DNA from 3 places in the Buttiauxella ferragutiae genome. Region 1 is predicted to be linked to each of the others. Evidence: predicted binding sites of a transcription regulator. Region 1 holds the regulator's gene; each other region holds the start of a gene.
What was found. The regulator CRP, encoded in region 1, controls carbon source genes, mostly activating them, when cyclic AMP is high. The targets are predictions, from matches to a motif close to ATGTGANNNNNNTCACAT.

Region 1 (6,929 bases):
CTGACGGAGATGTGCTCTTGCAAATCTAACGCTATCTGAAAAGAGCGTAACAAATGTTTGTAACCGTTCTGCTGATTTGCCGACAGCATATGCAGCTGTTGGTAGCAGATGGTGATCAGGTCTACGGCTTTTTGCTGGCGAGCCAGCAGTGGAGGCAGCGCTGTTTCGGGATCAGCATGTTGTGTCAGCATGCCGTATTTGGCTTCACAGTACTCCGCCAATTGGCGATAGAGCAGGCTTAACGTTTCGCGCAGCGGCTGCTCACGCCACATCCAGAACCAAAACCAGTTAAAGACTCCGTACCAAATCGTGCCGGAGACATATAACACCATCGGCTTCCAGATAGGCATATTGCCGGCCATACTTAGCGTAAAGATGGCCGCAATCAGCGATGCCGGAAGCAAACGTGCGTGCAGGGCGCTGATTTCAGCGGTGACGCCTAACAAGAGCGCCATCACCATAAGAATGATGGGCAATGGGACCGCGGTGTAGAGCAGCAAAAGCTGCATGATTAAACTGCTGGTCGCAAAAAGAGTGCCGCCAACAATCAGGCGTTTAAAAAAACGCTTATGGGGTGTATCCAGACCAGCAATGTTGCAACAAGCGGGCACTAACGAGAAAAGCAGACCTAACTGCAAATTCCCCAGTAGTAAACCGATCCCCACAGGAAGGCACAGCACCAGCGTTTGCCGCAGTGCATAGTTAACTTCAGGGTGATAGATTAATCTTCTCCACATATGCTTGTCATACTTTGTGTTGCAGGTGTTTGGATTTTAAAGACAAAAAAAGGCGTGTCCATAAAGCAACACGCCTTTTTTGAAACGGAAATTAACGAGTGCCGTAAACGACGATCGTTTTGCCGTGAGCGGAGATCAGGTTCTGATCTTCCAGCATTTTCAAGATACGACCGACAGTTTCACGAGAACAACCGACGATCTGACCAATTTCCTGACGGGTAATTTTAATCTGCATACCGTCTGGGTGAGTCATTGCATCAGGCTGTTTTGCCAGGTTCAACAGTGTCTGCGCGATACGACCAGTCACATCGAGGAATGCCAGGTTACCGACTTTCTCAGAAGTGACTTGCAGACGACGAGCCATCTGGGAAGAAAGACGCATCAGAATGTCTGGGTTTACCTGGATCAGCTGGCGGAATTTTTTATAGGAAATTTCAGCCACTTCACAGGCAGATTTAGCACGGACCCAGGCACTACGTTCCTGGCCTTCTTCGAACAGCCCTAACTCACCAATAAAGTCGCCCTGATTCAGATAGGAGAGGATCATTTCCTTGCCCTCTTCATCTTTGATCAGAACAGCTACAGAGCCCTTGACGATGTAATACAGCGTCTCTGCTTTTTCACCCTGGTGGATCAGTGTGCTCTTCGATGGATACTTATGAATGTGGCAATGGGACAAGAACCATTCGAGAGTCGGGTCTGTTTGCGGTTTGCCAAGCACCATGCGCGGTTATCCTCTGTTTATAACTGGCTACCAACGACAGGACGCTAAACATCCTGTCTGGCGTTGCAAGTATTAGAATATTCCCCACTTTGGGGAGATGGCATGCAAGTCATTCTTGCTGCCTGTAATTAGTGACGTCCTTTGCATCTATGCATTACGTCAATGTATCAATGTAGCATCCGGATTGTTTTAGCATAGCTTTTGGCAGGTGTCTCCTATTGTCTCGTTTCAGCATGACGTAGGTCGCCTTCCGTTGCCAGTTTTGCTGCATCCGCGTACTCTGGAAGGTAATTTTTTCAATGGGAGAAGCAACATGCAGGCACGTGTGAAATGGGTTGAAGGGTTAACTTTCCTTGGTGAATCCGCTTCAGGACACCAGATTCTGATGGACGGTAATTCTGGCGATAAAGCACCGAGCCCGATGGAAATGGTACTGATGGCTGCCGGGGGTTGCAGTGCAATAGACGTGGTTTCTATTTTGCAAAAAGGCCGCTACGACGTCACCGACTGCGAAGTGAAATTGACCTCTGAGCGTCGCGAAGAAGCTCCTCGTCTTTTTACTCACATCAATCTGCATTTCATCGTGACAGGCAAAGAGCTAAAAGATAACGCGGTTTCCCGCGCGGTTGATTTATCTGCTGAGAAGTATTGCTCTGTTGCACTGATGCTGGAAAAAGCCGTAAATATCACGCACAGCTACGAAGTCATTGAAGGCTAGTGTGCAAAACAGGGCGGTTACTCGCCGCCCTGATTATTGATATTTCGTCCTTCCGCCAGACGCTTCACTAACGGCGTCATGATCAATTCCATCGCCAGCCCCATTTTGCCGCCCGGTACCACTATTGTATTGATGTGGGAAATGAATGAGCCTTGCAACATGGCGAGCAAGTACGGGAAATCGATGTCATCCAACCCGCGAAAATGAATCACCACAAAACTTTCATCCAGCGATGGAATTCCGCGTGCAGCAAACGGGTTAGAGGTATCGACAGTCGGGACACGCTGGAAGTTAATGTGCGTGCGTGAAAATTGTGGCGTGATGTAATTGATGTAGTCGTCCATTGAGCGCACCACTGAATCCATCACCGCTTCCCGGGAATGCCCACGTTCGCTGGTATCACGCACCAGTTTTTGAATCCATTCCAGGTTGACAATCGGCACTACGCCAACCAGCAAGTCGACGGCATTCGCCACATCGTGCTGTGGGGTGACGACTCCACCGTGCAATCCTTCATAGAACAACACATCGGTCGGTTCAGGCAGCGATTGCCACGGTGTAAACGTCCCAGGAATTTGGTTCCAGGGGACGGCTTCGTCATAGGTATGAAGATACTTACGCGATTTACCTTGCCCGGTTTTTCCGTACTCGATAAACGTTTGTTCCAGCAGGCCGAAGTCATTCGCTTCCGGACCGAAGTAACTGATATGGCGGCCTAAGTCGCGTGCTTTACGAATAGCCATATCCATTTCAGGACGCGTGAAACGATGGAAGCTGTCACCTTCAACTTCGGCAGCGCGCAGGTTGAGTTGCTGGAATATTTTGCGGAAGGCAAGGCTGGTGGTGGTCGTTCCCGCGCCGCTGGAACCTGTTACGGCAATAACCGGATGTTTGGCTGACATAAGGCAACAACTCCATGGGTAATCACAAGTTTGTGTTCGTAAGGGCTGGCCCTCACCCTAACCCTCTCCCCCTGGAGAGGAGACTGTCCGGATTTCTCTTTGGTTCTTCCCCTTCTCCCTCAGGGATAGGGCCGGGGTGAGTGTGGTTTTACTATGCAGTATAGAATAAACGCTTAGCCGCGAAGCTGCCCGCGAGCCATGATATTCACCGTTTCGTGAAGCTCCGACCATACCAGCACAGCCTCGCCACTTTGTAGCTGGCGCTTAACATCGGCCACTTTTTGCTCCAGCGAACGCTCTTGTTCACCATAATCGGTACCTTCACGTAATACAAAGGATTCAATCAGATTATCAAGCGTTTCGGGGGGGAGATCTTGCCAGGGAATCATCATAATGACGGGTCCAAAAATTTAGACAACCACTGCGGGATGCGTTGCTCGAGCCACATTTCCGGACGCCGTAGCGTGCCACCAACAAATCCAACATGCCCACCATAGCGCGTCAGTTGATACTCAATATTGGCAGGCAGTATCGCTGTGTCGGGGATCACATGGTGATCCATAAACGGGTCATCTTTAGCGTGAATGATTAACGTCGGCGTTTTGATTTGCGGCAGCAACGGCATGGCGCTGCATTGACGATAGTAGTCGATAGCATCTGCAAAGCCATGAATCTTCGAGGTGATCAAATCGTCAAACTCACGCAGACGACGCACTCCTTTAAGCTGGCGCATATCTACCGGGAGTGTGCCTGGATAGCTTCTGAGCTTACGTGCCGCATTTTTCTTCAGCAGATTCAACAGATAATGTTGGTAAACGCGCGAGAAACCTTTCTCGATATGCTTGCTACAATGCTCAAGCATTAGCGGGGCAGAAACCACTACACCTGCCTGTAGCGTACAATCTGCGCCTTGTTTTGCCATTAAACAGGCGAGCATGTTACCGCCGAGAGAAAACCCGACCGCCGCCGTGGGGGCTTTACCGTAACGTGTAGAGAGCCAGTTGAGGAAATAGCTGCCATCTTCGGTTTCGCCGGAGTGATAGATGCGTTTCATGCGATTCGGCACGCCGCTACAGCCACGGAAGTGCATCACCACACCCAACCAGCCTTGCTTACGCGCGGCATCAATTAACCCATGTGCATACGGGCTGTGCAGGCTTCCTTCAAGACCATGAAAAACGACTAACCGTGGTTTATGCGTTGCCTGGCGTGGGTCTTCACTCCATGCAAGATCAACAAAATCCCCATCCGGCATATCCAGACGCTGCCAGTGAGGTTTGAAATTGAGGCGGCGGCGAATTAAGCGTGGGAGCATGGTTTGCAGGTGCGGATTACTGACACCCTTTAACGGACGAAATTGTTCATCGTCTACGTGATTAAAATTCAATGCTGCGGGACTTGTCGTGGCCATATCACACTGTTAGTTTCATTTAGTTTGCTAATTAACTTACCGGGTGCGGATCACCCATTTCATGGAAACGCTTTTCTTCTCAATGCTTGGTTTTTTGTGGGTCGCGGCGATTACACCCGGCCCAAACAATATGTTGCTGACTTCTTCCGGCGCCAACTACGGCTTTATGCGAACCCTCCCTTTGATGATAGGTATCATGTTGGGGATGCAGTGCATTTTGTTGCTGGTGGCTTTTGGCGTCGGTAGCTTAATCCTATTGTATCCTGCTTTGCACCTCATCCTGAAGATTGCCGGGAGTGCTTACCTGTTATGGCTGGCATGGAAAATCGGCACCGCGACTTATGAAACGCTGGAAACCGATGCGCCGCCGCCGTCACCTATCCCATTCTGGCAGGGTGGTTTATTACAGGTTATCAACCCGAAAGCGTGGTTGATGGCGCTAGGTGCAGTCGCAAGTTTTAGCCTTGCGGGTGCTCAGTACCTGCACTCTGTGGTGTTAATCAGCATCGGTATCGCGCTGGTCAACATCGTTGCTGGCATCATCTGGATTGCGTTTGGCAGCATGATTGGCAAGCTACTTCGTAGCCGCCGTGCCTGGACAATCTTTAATGTCTTTATGGGATTGCTGACTGCGGCATGTGTGTTGCTGATTTGGCATTGATGCCGCTACCCGGCAGTATCATTGAGCAAGTTACGTGAGAAAAGATGGATATCCACTCCTTCTTTTCTCCGATAAAGCCGCGCTTTACGCGCCCCAGTCGCCTTACTTTTCCCTGTATCTTCAAACATGCCTGACGCCTCAAAGCGGCGAATCAGGCTTTTGCGCTGTATCGCCTGCCCGAGAATAATTTCTGTCGCTTCCTGCAATTGCGTGAGCGTGAACTCTTCTGCCAGGCAATAGACCGGCAATAGTGAATAGCGCGTTTTTTGCCGTAGCCGGTTTAGTGCATGGGTAATAATCTCACCGTGATCAAAGGCCAGAGTCTGCTGCGTCAGTTGGTGAGTCGGTAACCATTTCGCATCGCTGACGCTTTCAATATGTGGCTGGCAATCGGTTCTGGCGATCAGGGCGAACCAGGCCGTCGTCAGGCTCCAGCCGCGTGGATCACGATACTTGCCAGAGAAGGTTTCCAGTTGTTCGAGCCACGGGGGAATGACGCCCGTTTTTTCAACCAGTTTGCGTAAGGCGGTATCACGCGTGGACTCATCCAGGGTCATATCAATAAACCCACCGGGCAGCCCCCAGGCCCCCTGGTAAGGGTGATTAGCTCGTTTAACCAATAATACGCTTAGTTCATTGTTATCCAGCGAAAACAATACGTTATCGACAGTGACAATCGGAGAGGCGAAGCGCGAGGCATCATAATCTTTCAGGTATCTTTCTTCAGAACGCATAACGATATGTACGCTTAAAACTGTCGTTAGGACAAATTTACGGATGTCCATCGCCACTGACAACCTTTATCAACCAGGATCGGCAAAAAATAGTGCTTGCTTAATATTGTCTTATGGACAATATTAAATGTGTCACAAGGACAATAATCGAAATAAAGAGGAAGGACACGACATTATGGCGATAAAACTTGAGGTTTCTCTGGATGGCATCACCCCGGAAATTAACAGCGGTGTGTTTCCTGATGGTGCGGTCTGGTTGAAGGTGCAGGGTACGTTACCTAAACGTGTAGAGTTGATGCGGATTCGCGCCTGCGCAATGAAAAACATGGATGATTTTATGCTGTTGGCGCAGTTGGTGGAGGCGATTCGCCATGCTTGCGATGTGCGTTTCAGCCACCTTGAACTTCCCTGGCTGCCTTATGCCCGACAGGATCGGCATATGCAAGCCGGAGATAGTTTTGCGCTTAAAGTGTTTGCCATGCAGCTCAATACCCTCGGTTTCGACAAAGTGTTTGTCCTTGACCCTCACAGCGAAGCTGCCGCTGCTGCCATTAATAATCTGGTGGCTATCCCGCAGGAAGTCTGTCTACAGGGGAGCAACGCTCTGGTTAGCGCATTACGCGAAGGGCGGTTAATGCTGATTGCCCCGGACGCGGGCGCATTGAAAAAAATCCATCTGGTGGCTCAGGCTACCGGGGCGAGCACCTTCGGTATCCTGACCAAGCAGCGCGATGTGGCAAGCGGCGTGCTAACCGGTTTTGCATTAGTTGCAGGCGATGTGGCAGGGAAAGACGTGCTGATTGCCGACGATCTTTGCGACGCAGGAGGAACATTTATAGGGTCAGCCGAAGTGCTGCGCAAGGCTGGCGCACGGAGTGTCGGTTTGTATGTGACGCACGGTCTTTTTTCAAAAGGAGTGGCACATCTTCTGAATCAGGGGATCGACAAAATCTACACGACGACATCCATTGCGCCCGCAGAGGCTGCGCAACAAGGCGTTGAACTTATTGATATTGCGCCACTCTTCCAGGCACAGGAGATG
Region 2 (6,929 bases), 650 kb from region 1:
CCAGGCTCATACGCCTTAGCAGCAAGAAAATCCCCAACGGAGCGGTGCTCAGTGATAAAGCCAGGCACGCAACGAGCGCGCGGCGCATAAAACCGTAATCAATAAACGGTTCCAAGAAGAAGTGATAAATCATGCGGATAACGCCAGATTATTACTGACTTGCGAATAACGAGGTAACACTTCAGCAGCGTCCCCCCAATGGAAATGATCTTGTGTAAGCAATAAAACCTGTGGGAAATGCCGGCTAACACGTTGGTTATCATGCAGCACAGCCAGTACCGTTTGGCCCGCCTGATTCATTTGGCAGATTAACGACATCAGGAAATCGCTGGTTTGCGAATCGACCCCGGTAAAAGGCTCATCGAGCAGCACCAGCGGCGCGTTTTGCACCAGTAAGCGAGCAAACAGCATTCTCTGAAACTGGCCGCCAGAAAGCATTTCGATAGGCTGATGGCGGTAAGCGCTCAAGCCAACTCGTTCGATGGCATCGGCTATCCGCAGGCGGTGTTGACGCTTCAATGCGGAAAACAGGCTGCGGGCAGGCCACGCCCCCATACACACCACATCGTAAACCGTGACAGGAAACTGTCTTTCCATTTCAGCCAGTTGCGGCAACCACGCAATGCGCGGAGCACACCCATCGGTAAACTGCAGTTGCCCCGATACCGGTGCCTGTAACTTCAATAATGTTTTAAGGAGGGTCGATTTCCCGGTGCCGTTGGCACCAATAATGGCGGTCATGCTGCCTTGCACAATATGGCCGGTAAGTGCAGGTGCCACCGCCCTTCCCTGATAACCCAATACCACTTGATTCAACGAGATCATGGCAGTGCAATCGCCCAGCGAATAGCCAGCCATAAACCGGCGAGCAGCATTAAGACTGCACAAAACCGGGCTGATGCCGCCACGGTGAAAAGTGTCCGTAAAGGATTCATTGCAGGAAAAAGCCTTCAATTTGATTTGTTATAACATAACATAAAATAAATTGATGACGATGTAAATTCCTGATCGACGATCGGGAAAAACCTTCATGGGAAGTGCTGGAGAAAGAACCCCGCCTCAGAACAAGGCGGGGTAAAGATTACTGAACGCGAGCCTGCGCAACAGCCAGGCCTAACTGCCATACCGCCATCGCGTAATGCGTGCTGTGGTTGTAACGGGTGATGGTGTAGAAGTTTGGCAGACCGTACCAGTACTGGTAACGATCGCCCATATCCAGGCGCAGTAAACTGGCTTCCTGGTGGTTACCCAGAGAAGCCGTTGGGCTCAGGCCGGATTGCGCCAGCGCGGAAACGGAATACTTGGTCTTAAAGCCGTTGGCTAACCCCGGTACCTGGCCGTTAGCAGGCACCGCCACCAAATCCCCTTTCACCCAGCCGTGGCCTTTGAAATAGTTTGCTACACTGCCAATCGCATCTTCGGGATCCCACAAATTCACATGACCGTCGCCGTTGAAATCAACCGCGTACTCTTTGAACGACGAAGGCATAAACTGGCCGTAACCCATCGCCCCGGCAAATGAACCTTTCAGTGCCAGCGGGTCATCACCTTCGTTACGCGCCATCAACAGGAAGGTTTCCAGTTCGCCAGAGAAGTATTGCGCACGGCGTGGATAAGCAAAGGATAAGGTCGCCAGCGCATCGATGATGCGTGTTTTACCCATCACGCGGCCCCAGCGAGTTTCCACGCCGATAATCCCAACAATAATTTCTGGTGGCACGCCGTAAACCTGGAAAGCGCGTTTCAGCGCACTATCGTATTGATTCCAGAAAGCCACACCATTTTGCACGTTATCTGGGGTGATAAATTTGCCGCGATAACGCAACCACGCCCCATTTGGGCCCGGAGGTGGTGCAGTAGTAGGTGCCTGCTGGTCCATTAAACGCAGCACGTAATCCAACCGTTTGGCCTGAGATAACACTTCATGCAATTGCTGGCGGTCAAAGCCATGCTCACTCACCATTTTATTGATGAATTTTTCGGCTTCAGGATTGTTGGCAAAATCCCCCGTCTGCATAAACACATCATGCTGCGGTTGCAGCAAGAACCCCCCTGAAGGTGCGCCAGCTTGCTGAGGCGAAGTTTCAGTTTTTGGTTTACTGCTACAGGCAGCAAGCAAAACGATAAGTGGAAGTAACGCGACGGAGTAACGCATGTGAGGGATATCCATATGACTGACGACGAATGTGTATTCCTTATGGTAAATCAAAATCAATAATCAGGGATCCCCCTTTCTAACTCCTTTCAGTTCACCATTAAACTTTCCATTTAAAATTAAATTACCTTTCAAATTAACAGATTTATGCTTCACAATGAGATCTAAATAACATACATGAAGGTTTCAAAGTGATTATTATGAGCTGCCACTGACCGCAGAGTGAGCATTTACCCTTCAGGAGATAACAATGATCGACATGATTACCCATGGAGCTGAATGGTTTATTGGCCTGTTTCAAAAAGGGGGAGAAGTTTTTACCGGCATGGTGACCGGTATTCTTCCGCTGCTAATAAGCCTGCTGGTGATAATGAACGCGTTAATTAATTTCATCGGCCAGCATCGCATCGAACGAATGGCGCAGCGCTGCGCCGGAAACCCGGTTTCCCGCTACCTGTTATTGCCTTGCATCGGTACGTTTGTGTTCTGCAACCCGATGACGCTAAGCCTGGGGCGCTTTATGCCGGAGAAATACAAACCGAGCTATTACGCCGCCGCTTCATACAGTTGCCACTCAATGAATGGCCTTTTCCCTCACATCAATCCAGGCGAGCTATTTGTGTACCTGGGGATCGCCAGCGGGCTGACCACACTTGGTTTGCCGCTGGGTCCACTCGCGGTGAGCTACCTGCTTGTCGGTCTGATCACTAACTTCTTCCGTGGCTGGATAACCGACCTCACGACCTCGATCTTCGAGAAGAAAATGGGTATCGAACTGGAACGCCAGGTGCGACTTTAAGGAAAAATCATGACGCAACTTATTCGTATTGAGAAAGGCCAGGGCGGCTGGGGCGGCCCGCTGATTCTGCCGGTCGAACCCGGAAAAAAAATCGTCTACATCACCGCAGGGACTCGCCCGGCGATTATCGACAAACTCAGTGAAATGACGGGCTGGCAAGCGGTAGACGGCTTTAAAGAAGGCGAGCCGCCGGAAGCAGAAATCGCTGTGGCGGTGATCGACTGTGGCGGAACATTGCGCTGCGGGTTGTACCCGAAACGCCGCATCCCGACCATTAATATCCATGCCACCGGCAAGTCCGGGCCAATGGCGCAGTACATCGTTGAAGATATTTACGTTTCCGGTGTGCGCGAAGAAAACATTAGCTGGCAAGCAGATGAAACGCAGTCCGTCGCGAAAACGCCGGTTCGTGAGTACGACACCAGTAAGAAAATAACGGAACAAAGCGATGGATTGCTGGCAAAAGTCGGCATGGGCATGGGCTCTGCCGTAGCGGTGCTGTTTCAGGCCGGGCGCGACACCATAGATACCGTGTTAAAAACCATCCTGCCGTTTATGGCGTTTGTCTCGGCGCTTATCGGCATCATCATGGCTTCAGGATTAGGCGACTGGATTGCTCACGGCCTGGCTCCGCTGGCCAACAATCCCGTCGGACTGATAACCCTGGCGCTGATTTGTTCATTCCCGCTGCTCTCACCTTTCCTCGGCCCTGGGGCGGTTATCGCACAGGTTATCGGGGTGCTGATTGGCGTACAAATTGGCCTCGGTCACATTCCACCACATCTGGCGCTCCCCGCGCTGTTTGCCATCAATGCGCAAGCAGCCTGTGACTTCATCCCGGTGGGCCTCTCTCTGGCTGAAGCCCGACAAGACACGGTGCGCGTCGGCGTGCCATCGGTATTAGTCGGCCGCTTTTTAACGGGCGCGCCAACCGTGCTCATCGCCTGGCTCGTGTCCGGCTTTATCTATCAATAGGGTGGATTATGCGAACTATTTATCAAACGACTATCACGTATATCGGCCAGTCCGCCCGCGAAGCGCTGGATGACAACATGCTGATCACTTTTAGCGAAGGCGCGCCAGCAGATATTCAGGACTTCTGTTTTATTCACTGCCACGGCGCATTGAGCGGCACGCTTGAACCCGGTATCGGTTTTGAACTGAACGGGCAGCATTACGATGTCACCGCAGTTGGCGACGTCGCTCAACAAAATTTACAGGAACTGGGGCATATCACCCTGCGTTTCGACGGTGAAGCGCAGGCGGAATACCCGGGTACCGTCCATGTTAACGGGCCACTACCTCACAACATTGAAACGGGCTGCCAGTTGAAGTTTTTAGTCTAAGCACATTAAAGGAGTAGAGCATGAACCAAGTTGCCGTTGTCATTGGGGGAGGACAAACCCTCGGAGCGTTTCTCGCCCATGGGCTTGCGAAGGAAGGTTATAAAATTGCCGTGGTAGATATCCAAAGCGAAAAAGCGGCCCGCGTCGCCCAGGAAATTAACGACCAGTACGGTGCTGGCATGGCCTGGGGATTTGGCGCTGATGCCACCAGCGAACAGAGCGTAACCGCGCTCGCCAACGGAGTAGACGAGATTTTCGGCCAGGTGAATTTGCTGGTCTATAGCGCCGGAATTGCCAAAGCGGCATTTATTGGTGATTTCGCGTTGGGCGATTTTGACCGTTCGTTGCAGGTCAATCTGGTGGGATATTTTCTGTGCGCCAAAGCGTTTTCAGCCTTGATGATCCGCGACGGCGTACATGGCCGCATCATCCAAATTAACTCTAAATCCGGGAAAGTGGGCAGCAAACATAATTCCGGCTACAGCGCGGCAAAGTTCGGCGGCGTAGGGCTGACACAATCACTGGCACTGGATTTAGCAGAGTACGGCATTACCGTGCATGCCTTGATGCTGGGCAACCTGTTGAAATCGCCAATGTTTCAATCATTACTCCCGCAATATGCCGAGAAACTGGGCATTGCGGCGGATGAAGTCGAGCAATATTACATCGACAAAGTCCCGCTCAAGCGTGGCTGCGACTATCAGGATGTGCTGAATACGCTGCTGTTTTATGCCAGTGATAAAGCATCGTACTGCACCGGGCAATCAATCAACATTACCGGCGGGCAGGTGATGTTTTAAACCCACGGGTGGATAGCCGTATGACTGCAAACGCGCTATTCACCTCCCTAACGAGAGAAATCTATGATTAACGCACTCATCGCAATCGCTGTAATCGCCTGGCTGAGCCAACTGGTTTTGGGTGGCTGGCAAATACGCCATTTCAATCGTGCATTCGACCAGTTATGCCAGAAAGGAGCCGTAGGTATCGGGCGTTCTGGCGGGCGTTTTAAGCCTCGGGTGGTCATTGCACTGGCATTCGATGAACAACAAAACATCTGTGACAGTTTGATGATGAAAGGCATCACTATTTTTGCCAGACCCTTACCGTTGTCACAACTACATGGGATAAATCGAAAGGAATTGCAACCTGATGTGATCTTCCCCCATGATCAAAACTGTCAGAATGCTCTATCATTAGCGATTAAAGTGAAACATGGATAATTTCGTTTCGAACGCTTATTGCTTGCGAAATTATCAAACTAAAATTTAGCGCAAGGTAATAAGAGCTTATGAAACCACGCCATCGGCAGGCCGCAATCCTGGAGTATCTGCAAAAACAAGGGAAAAGTTCCGTTGACGATCTCGCTCAATATTTTGCCACCACCGGTACCACGATCCGTAAAGATCTGGTGCTGCTGGAAAACGCAGGCACGGTTATCCGTACCTATGGCGGCGTAGTACTGAACAAGGACGAACCGGATCCCCCCATTGACCACAAGACCTTAATCAACACCCATAAAAAACAACAAATCGCGGATGTGGCAGTAACATTCATCCATGATGGTGATTCGATTATTCTTGATGCCGGCAGCACGGTGCTGCAAATGGTTCCGTTATTACAGCGCTTTAATAACATCACCGTCATGACCAACAGCCTGCATATTGTTAATGCGCTTTCAGAACTGGATAACGAGCAAACTATCCTGATGCCTGGCGGCACCTTCCGCAAAAAATCAGCCTCTTTCCATGGCCAACTGGCCGAAACCGCTTTTGAACAATTCAGCTTCGATAAACTTTTTATGGGCACCGATGGCATCGATCTGAATGCCGGTGTTACCACATTTAATGAGGTTTACACCGTCAGTAAAGCGATGTGCAACGCAGCGCGTCAGGTGATTTTAATGGCTGACTCCTCAAAATTTGGTCGCAAAAGCCCGAACATTGTTTGTGGGCTGGACAGTGTCCACACCATTATTACCGACAGCGGCATCAGCGAGGAGTTTTTGACGGCTTTGCAGGAAAAGGGAATCAACGTGATTATCACAGAGGAAAAACATGACTGAACGAATGATACTCATCGCGCGAGAAACACTGGAGTTAGAACTGTACGAAGCCAGCCGTTTATCTGACAGACTGGGCGAACAATTTGTTAACGCAGCTCGTGCGGTGCTTGCCTGCGAAGGTAAAGTGATTGTCTCAGGTATGGGTAAATCCGGGCATATTGGTAAAAAAATAGCCGCCACGCTTGCCAGCACCGGTACTCCCGCTTTCTTCGTTCATCCTGCTGAAGCTCTTCATGGCGATTTAGGGATGATCGAGAGCCGCGATATCATGCTGTTTATCTCCTATTCTGGCACCGCCAAAGAACTGGACTTAATCATCCCGCGCCTCCAGGAAAAAGCTGTCACCTTAATTGCTATAACAGGTAAATCAGACTCTCCACTCGCCAAAGCTGCACTTGCAATACTCGACATCTCCGTTGAACGCGAAGCCTGCCCTATGCGCCTCGCCCCAACGTCAAGCGCGGTTAATACACTAATGATGGGTGATGCACTTGCCATGGCGGTCATGCAGGAACGCGGTTTTAATGAAGAAGATTTCGCCCGCTCTCACCCTGCGGGGGCTTT
Region 3 (6,929 bases), 730 kb from region 1:
ACGAACGGTACTGCCACGTGCAGATATTTTGAACCAGGCATCGAGACCGCCGGTTGCACGCGGAGAATGATTAGACATAGTGAAAAATCCCCTGAGATTTTTATGATTACGTTGGTATGCGTGGTTGGCAGACCGCTGCCAATTAAACGTTCAAATTCTTAAAGAATACGAATTGATCCCTGTGCTGCGTTTGCGACAAAAAAGGGGCGTCACAAAAAAAGCAAACGTTTAACTCCGCGCATACAAACTGAGCGTCAAAATTAAGGCAAACGATTATCCGGCCTTCTTACATGGATTTTCAACCGAACTTTGCCGCTTTTTGCGGAAAAAAGCGTTAGCAGGCGAAATTATCGCCACCTCGTGCGCAAACGTTATCGTCAATGCGCAATTTAGCAACAATGATGCAAGATACTGGTTATATATTTTCCTGACTCATAGGATTTTTCGATAGAAGGAATTAAGGGATTTCGAACGGCCCACCTTGCTGAATTGCTCTCTGCCAGGCAGGGCGCATTTGCACTTTACTGTGCCAATTCTGGAGATTCGGTAAATCGTTGATGCCGCCGCGAGAGAGCAACGCGATAACCGGGAAACTCATCTGTATATCTGCCGCACTAAACGCCTGGCCTGCAAACCACGGATTTTTTTGTAGCGAATCTTCGAGATAACGCGCATGGGTCATAATCTGTTTATTCAGATAGGCCTTTTGCACACCTTGCCCCAGTAGATTACCAACCGGACGCAGTAACCACGGAACAGGCTCTTTTCCCAGGCTGCCGAAAACCAGTTTCATCATTAGCAATGGCATTAACGATCCTTCGGCGTAATGCAGCCAAAAGCGATAACGCAGTTTTTCCTGGCTGGAAATCGGTTTGAAGCGGCTTTCTAAATCGTAGGTTTCTTGCAGATATTCAATGATTGCCCCTGACTCGGCGAGAATATTGCCATTATCTTCCACCACTGGCGACTTCCCTAACGGGTGCACAGATTTTAATGACTCAGGTGCCAGCATGGTCGGTTCGCGCTGATAGCGAACAATCTGGTACGGCACTTGCAGTTCTTCAAGCATCCATAAAATACGCTGCGAGCGGGAGTTATTGAGGTGATGGACGATAAGCATGAGTCAACCTTCTGTTTAACAAGATGAGTTAACTATAGGTAAATGAGCAAAAAGTGAAGTATTAGAACTGTACAAAAAAGATGCAAATCACCTTGAAACCTGGCCGAAGGGATCTACAATTAAGTTGTCAGCGCAATCCGGAACCTCCTGAGAATGTGTGATTGAGGGACGCTGATGTCGGGGGAAACCCTCCTTGCGAAAAGCGGGATAGATCGAAAGACAAAGACCGGGAACAAACTAAAGCGCCGAAGTTGGGCGCTTTAGTTTTGCCTGCCATTCCATCGCTTCACGCCAGTGTTAATCCTCAAGAAGACGCGCGCCCGTCCCCTGCTCACCGAGTTTATCGCCAGGATTGCGCAATGGACAATCGGCACCCGATAAACAGCCGCAACCGATGCAGCCATCCAGTTCATCCCGCAATGCGGTTAATGTATGAATGCGCCGCTCCAGCTCTTCACGCCATTGTGACGACATCTTTTTCCAGTCGTTTTTATTAATTTTATGCCCATCAGGCAGCACACCAAATTCTTCACCAATCGTCGCCAGTGGAATACCAATGCGCTGGGCAATCTTAATAATCGCCACGTTTCGCAGCACATCACGCGTGTAGCGCCGTTGGTTGCCGCTATTTCGTACGCTTTTGATTAACCCTTTGCTCTCATAGAAGTGCAACGCAGACACGGCGACGCCGCTACGCTTCGCCACTTCTCCCGGACTCAGTAATGATTTAAAGCGCGGTGATTTCTTTTCCATTTTGCTCTTTACCTCAAGTTAACTTGAGGAATTATACTCGCTGCCAACAAATCCGGCTATGGGGATGGTTTATGGCACACCAGGATATTATTCAAACATTGACTGAATGGATTGACGATCACATTGATCAGCCGCTGAGCATTGACGCTGTGGCAAAAAAATCTGGTTATTCAAAATGGTATCTACAAAGGATGTTCCGTACCGTGAAACGCCAGACGTTGGGTGAATACATTCGTCAGCGCCGACTACTGATGGCGGCGAAAGAGTTACGCAACACTCAGCGCCCGATTTTCGATATCGCGATGGATTACGGTTACGTGTCTCAGCAGACTTTTTCACGCGTTTTCCGCCGTGAGTTTGACCGCACACCAACCGACTATCGCCATCACGCCTGACGCTGTCCGCTAAATATTTGTACCTGAGTTCATCGAAAAAACGGAACAGAAAATGTGCTGCTCAAGTGGCTATTAAAAGAACGATTGTGATATAGTTCACAAATCCTGTGAAACAGGAATTCTCTTACATTTTCGTTCCGAGGCACAGATTCATGGCGGCAATCACAACCAGCGTTTTGCTAATGCGCTGGCCTTTAGTCAGTGCGGTTTTGATGTTTTTAGCCAGCACGTTGAATATTCAATTTCGCAAATCTGATTACGCGTTTTTAGCCGCGATCAGCAGTGGCCTGGGCATCGCGGCTTCATTGTGGTTTGCGACCGGTTTATTGGGCCTGACATTGGCCGACTTCCCGGTTATCTGGGAATCGTTTAAAGACATTATGATTGAGATCTCAAGCCACACCCCACCTGAATGGCCGATGGTGATGACCTGATCAAATTGAGGGGGCAAAGCCCCCTCAAGTTCATATTGACCACTGCAATCAAACTGTTTTACTGCTTCGACAACCCATCAAACCAGCTTTTCCATTCCGGCACCGCTGTCGCAAACGTACCACGATGATCGGTTTCCCCAGTGGAAATGGCCTTCACCATCGAGTCACCCTTCTGCATTGCATAAGTCATTGCCATACGCGCGTCGTCTACCGGAACGGCTTCATCCGCGTCGCCATAATAATTGCGCACCGCAGAACGGTAATCCCATTTGTAGGCTTCTGTCTGACTGAGCAATTTCCCGAAAGCTGACGCTTTTAAAGCCTGAGGATCGTACATTTCAGGGCGAAGCAGGATATGCAGATCCGTCGGGATCGCACCGGTGTACGGCGTGCGGTCGTAAGCTGCTTTTGACATCGTATAGTACTTATCGGCAATCACGGATCGCGCTAAGTCAGGCGAATCGTAATAGTTTTCGAAGGAGAAGGCGGCAAGGATGAAAATGCTATTCAGCCAGACCGCAGGATGCGCTTGCGGTGTGTAGAGCGCACCACTCACCAGCGCATATAAATCCAGCGGCGCGCTAGCTGTCGCAGTGGCATCGACCTTCACACCCATAACATCAAGTTTTTGCAGCAATGACATCGAAACAAAGCCGCCTTGCGACCAGCCTGCAAGAAAGAGTTTATTGGTCGAAATATTCTTCTGCTTCAGTACGTTCCGACTGGCCATTAGCATGTCATAAGTCGCCTGCTGATGGCTGGCTTTCACCATGTACCCTTCAGGCTCTGTCGACGTGCCAAGCCCAAAGTAATCCGCACCAATCAACACATAACCCTGGCCTGCGAACTGAGCAATCATTAGCTGAGTTTCCGGGGATTGGTCAGGGAATGATGGCACTTGTTGACGCCCGTAGACCGTGCCGTGCTGGTAGGAAACCATCGGCAATGTATGTGTTGTTGCCGCGTTATCCGGTATCGCCAGCAAACCTGATGCTACGGTTGGTTTATTTCCCATGTTGGGAATCACTGAAGCGTAAGTGACCCGGTACAGATTGACGGCATTGCGTGCCGGTGTGTAGGTGGTATGAACACCGAACTGCTGAGGCGTATCGGTTTTCAGGATACGATTCAAACGATCGACATCCCAGCGTTCCAGAAATTCGATTTTTGTTTGTACCGCTGGCGGTGAAGTCTGAGCAGTGGTTTTTGATGGAGTTTCACTTCCACCACACGCGGTCAGTAATAGCGTAACAATACTGGCGAACAGCCAGGAAACAACAACTGGCATGCGGACGGGTCGAGACATAACGGATTATTTCCCTGTTTAAATTAAGCGGCCCGCGTGAATAGTTGTCATCACGGGAGGGTATACCGAATTATTGATTTGGTTTGCTGCCCAGGCTTTTGGGTATTCGTACAGGCGAAAATCGGTGCGCAGATTTTACTCTTTTTGCCGCTTCTCCTGAGTGACGGGAATCCAGGTATTAGGATTTATCTGACATCATTAGAAATGTATTAATGGGTTTTTGAAGTTATTAAATCTAATAACTGTTGATAACGTATTCATCTATAAATAAAAAAACCCCGAAAAGATCGGGGTTTGATAACAGGTTTCTTAACGATGATTTCTAAAATTAATTTTAGAAAGGAATGTCGTCGTCGAAGTCCATTGGTGGTTCATTGTTAGATGGTGCTGGTGCGCTCTGCTGCGGACGAGATTGCGCGCCGCCGCTGAACTGGTTGCCACCCTGCTGCGGTTGCTGAGGCTGACCCCAACCACCTTGCTGCTGACCTGGGTTACCGCCACCTGCTGGAGCACCGCCTGCTGCACGGCCACCCAGCATTTGCATGGTGCCGCCAACGTTAACCACGATTTCGGTGGTGTATTTTTCAACGCCTGCCTGGTCAGTCCATTTACGCGTCTGCAATGCACCTTCGATATAAACCTGGGAGCCTTTACGCAGGTATTCACCCGCGACTTCTGCCAGTTTGCCAAACAGCACTACGCGGTGCCATTCAGTCTTTTCTTTGGTTTCGCCGGTTTGCTTATCGCGCCAGGACTCTGACGTGGCCAGAGTAATGTTGGCAACTGCGCCACCATTTGGCATGTAGCGTACTTCCGGGTCTTGACCCAGATTCCCGACGAGAATCACCTTGTTTACGCCTCTGCTGGCCATGGTCGTGTCTCCTGAAACGTTTAATAAGTAGTGTAAACCCTCGATTCTACCACGCCACCCCTAATCTTTATAGCTGCGGGATGCATTCCAGAATGTCTTCGGGGTATACATTGTTGCATTAAAACACTGGATATTCATTCAGGTTTTATTGTGTCATAATTAGCCGTTTGTGATCGTCGGCGGCCTCCAGTGCGGCCTGGCAAAAAGCGTTTAAACCGGGAAAGGTGAATGGATAAGATCGAAGTTCGGGGCGCCCGCACCCACAATCTCAAAAATATTAACCTCGTTATTCCACGCGACAAGCTGATTGTTGTGACTGGGCTTTCGGGTTCTGGCAAATCCTCACTGGCTTTCGACACCTTATACGCCGAGGGGCAGCGTCGTTACGTTGAGTCCCTTTCCGCCTATGCGCGTCAGTTCCTGTCATTGATGGAAAAGCCGGATGTCGACCACATTGAAGGTTTGTCGCCGGCGATTTCTATCGAGCAGAAATCCACTTCGCACAACCCGCGTTCAACCGTCGGCACCATCACTGAAATTCATGACTACTTGCGCCTGTTGTATGCGCGTGTCGGTGAACCGCGTTGCCCAGACCACAATGTCACGCTGGCAGCACAAACGGTCAGCCAGATGGTCGATAACGTTTTAGCGCAGCCGGAAGGTAAGCGCCTGATGTTGCTTGCGCCGATTATTAAAGACAGAAAAGGCGAGCACACCAAGACGCTGGAAAACCTGGCAAGCCAGGGTTATATCCGCGCGAGGATCGACGGCGAAGTGTGTGATCTCTCCGATCCGCCAAAGCTGGAATTACAGAAAAAACATACCATTGAAGTGGTGGTTGACCGTTTCAAGGTGCGTGAGGATTTAGCACAGCGCCTGGCTGAGTCGTTTGAGACTGCGCTGGATTTGTCCGGTGGGTCTGCGGTTGTCGCCGATATGGACGATGAAAAAGCCGAAGAGTTGCTGTTCTCTGCCAACTTTGCCTGCCCGATTTGCGGCTACAGCATGCGCGAGCTGGAACCACGTCTGTTCTCGTTCAACAATCCGGCCGGTGCCTGCCCAACCTGTGACGGGCTTGGCGTACAGCAGTATTTCGACCCGGAACGCGTGGTGCAAAACGGTGAACTTTCGCTGGCTGGCGGTGCAATTCGCGGCTGGGATCGCCGTAACTTCTATTACTTCACCATGATGCGTTCGCTGGCAGAGCATTATAAGTTTGATGTCGAAACGCCATGGAACGAACTGAGCGCCAGCGTGAAAAACGTGGTGCTGAATGGTTCGGGTAAAGAAAGCATTGAATTCAAATATATAAACGACCGTGGTGATACCTCGGTGCGCCGCCATCCGTTTGAAGGCGTTCTGCATAATATGGAACGTCGCTATAAAGAAACCGAATCTTCCGCGGTGCGTGAAGAACTGGCGAAATTTATCAGCAACCGTTCATGCGCAAGCTGCGAAGGTACGCGTCTGCGCCGTGAAGCACGCCACGTGTTTGTTGAAAACACGCCGCTGCCAACTATCTCTGATATGAGCATTGGTCATGCGATGGAGTTCTTCCACAACATGAAGCTCAGTGGGCAACGTGCGCAAATCGCTGAAAAAATCTTGAAAGAGATTGGCGATCGCCTGAAATTCCTGGTGAATGTCGGCCTAAATTATCTGTCACTTTCCCGTTCCGCAGAGACACTTTCGGGCGGTGAAGCGCAGCGTATTCGTCTGGCAAGCCAGATTGGCGCGGGTCTTGTGGGCGTGATGTACGTGCTCGATGAGCCGTCAATCGGTCTGCATCAGCGCGATAACGAACGTTTACTGGAAACGCTGATTCACCTGCGCGATCTCGGTAATACCGTGATTGTCGTCGAACACGACGAAGATGCGATTCGTGCCGCAGACCATATTATCGATATCGGCCCGGGTGCGGGTGTTCACGGCGGCCATGTCGTTGCCGAAGGCACCATGCAGGATATTATCGATGCGCCGGAATCTCTGACCGGGCAGTTCCTCAGCGGTAAGCGTGAAATTGCGCTGCCGAAACACCGCGTTCCCGCTG

Region 2: srlA (PTS glucitol/sorbitol transporter subunit IIC) is a predicted target of CRP. The motif match lies at 2,313-2,330, and genes of this name have one in related genera.
Region 3: MNO13_RS22775 (YjcB family protein) is a predicted target of CRP. The motif match lies at 2,353-2,370, and genes of this name have one in related genera.

Annotation. Positions count from the first base shown of each region.
Region 1 covers NZ_CP093332.1:389,680-396,608, forward strand. Annotated here, with positions in the region: gene MNO13_RS01685 (YccS/YhfK family putative transporter) at 1-737, opposite strand, end outside; gene crp (cAMP-activated global transcriptional regulator CRP) at 829-1,461, opposite strand; gene MNO13_RS01695 (OsmC family protein) at 1,775-2,179, shown strand; gene MNO13_RS01700 (phosphoribulokinase) at 2,197-3,081, opposite strand; gene MNO13_RS01705 (YheU family protein) at 3,255-3,473, opposite strand; gene MNO13_RS01710 (hydrolase) at 3,470-4,492, opposite strand; gene MNO13_RS01715 (LysE family translocator) at 4,554-5,153, shown strand; gene MNO13_RS01720 (NUDIX hydrolase) at 5,159-5,887, opposite strand; gene prs (ribose-phosphate diphosphokinase) at 6,063-6,929, shown strand, end outside.
Region 2 covers NZ_CP093332.1:1,042,718-1,049,646, reverse strand. Annotated here, with positions in the region: gene MNO13_RS04735 (metal ABC transporter permease) at 1-133, opposite strand, end outside; gene MNO13_RS04730 (metal ABC transporter ATP-binding protein) at 130-825, opposite strand; gene mltB (lytic murein transglycosylase B) at 1,082-2,155, opposite strand; gene srlA (PTS glucitol/sorbitol transporter subunit IIC) at 2,406-2,954, shown strand; gene srlE (PTS glucitol/sorbitol transporter subunit IIB) at 2,964-3,929, shown strand; gene srlB (PTS glucitol/sorbitol transporter subunit IIA) at 3,938-4,300, shown strand; gene srlD (sorbitol-6-phosphate dehydrogenase) at 4,321-5,100, shown strand; gene gutM (transcriptional regulator GutM) at 5,164-5,523, shown strand; gene srlR (glucitol operon DNA-binding transcriptional repressor SrlR) at 5,592-6,365, shown strand; gene gutQ (arabinose-5-phosphate isomerase GutQ) at 6,358-6,929, shown strand, end outside.
Region 3 covers NZ_CP093332.1:4,947,994-4,954,922, forward strand. Annotated here, with positions in the region: gene MNO13_RS22755 (NCS2 family permease) at 1-78, opposite strand, end outside; gene MNO13_RS22760 (glutathione S-transferase family protein) at 458-1,120, opposite strand; gene soxR (redox-sensitive transcriptional activator SoxR) at 1,418-1,873, opposite strand; gene soxS (superoxide response transcriptional regulator SoxS) at 1,945-2,268, shown strand; gene MNO13_RS22775 (YjcB family protein) at 2,421-2,702, shown strand; gene MNO13_RS22780 (alpha/beta hydrolase family protein) at 2,761-4,008, opposite strand; gene ssb1 (single-stranded DNA-binding protein SSB1) at 4,343-4,879, opposite strand; gene uvrA (excinuclease ABC subunit UvrA) at 5,108-6,929, shown strand, end outside.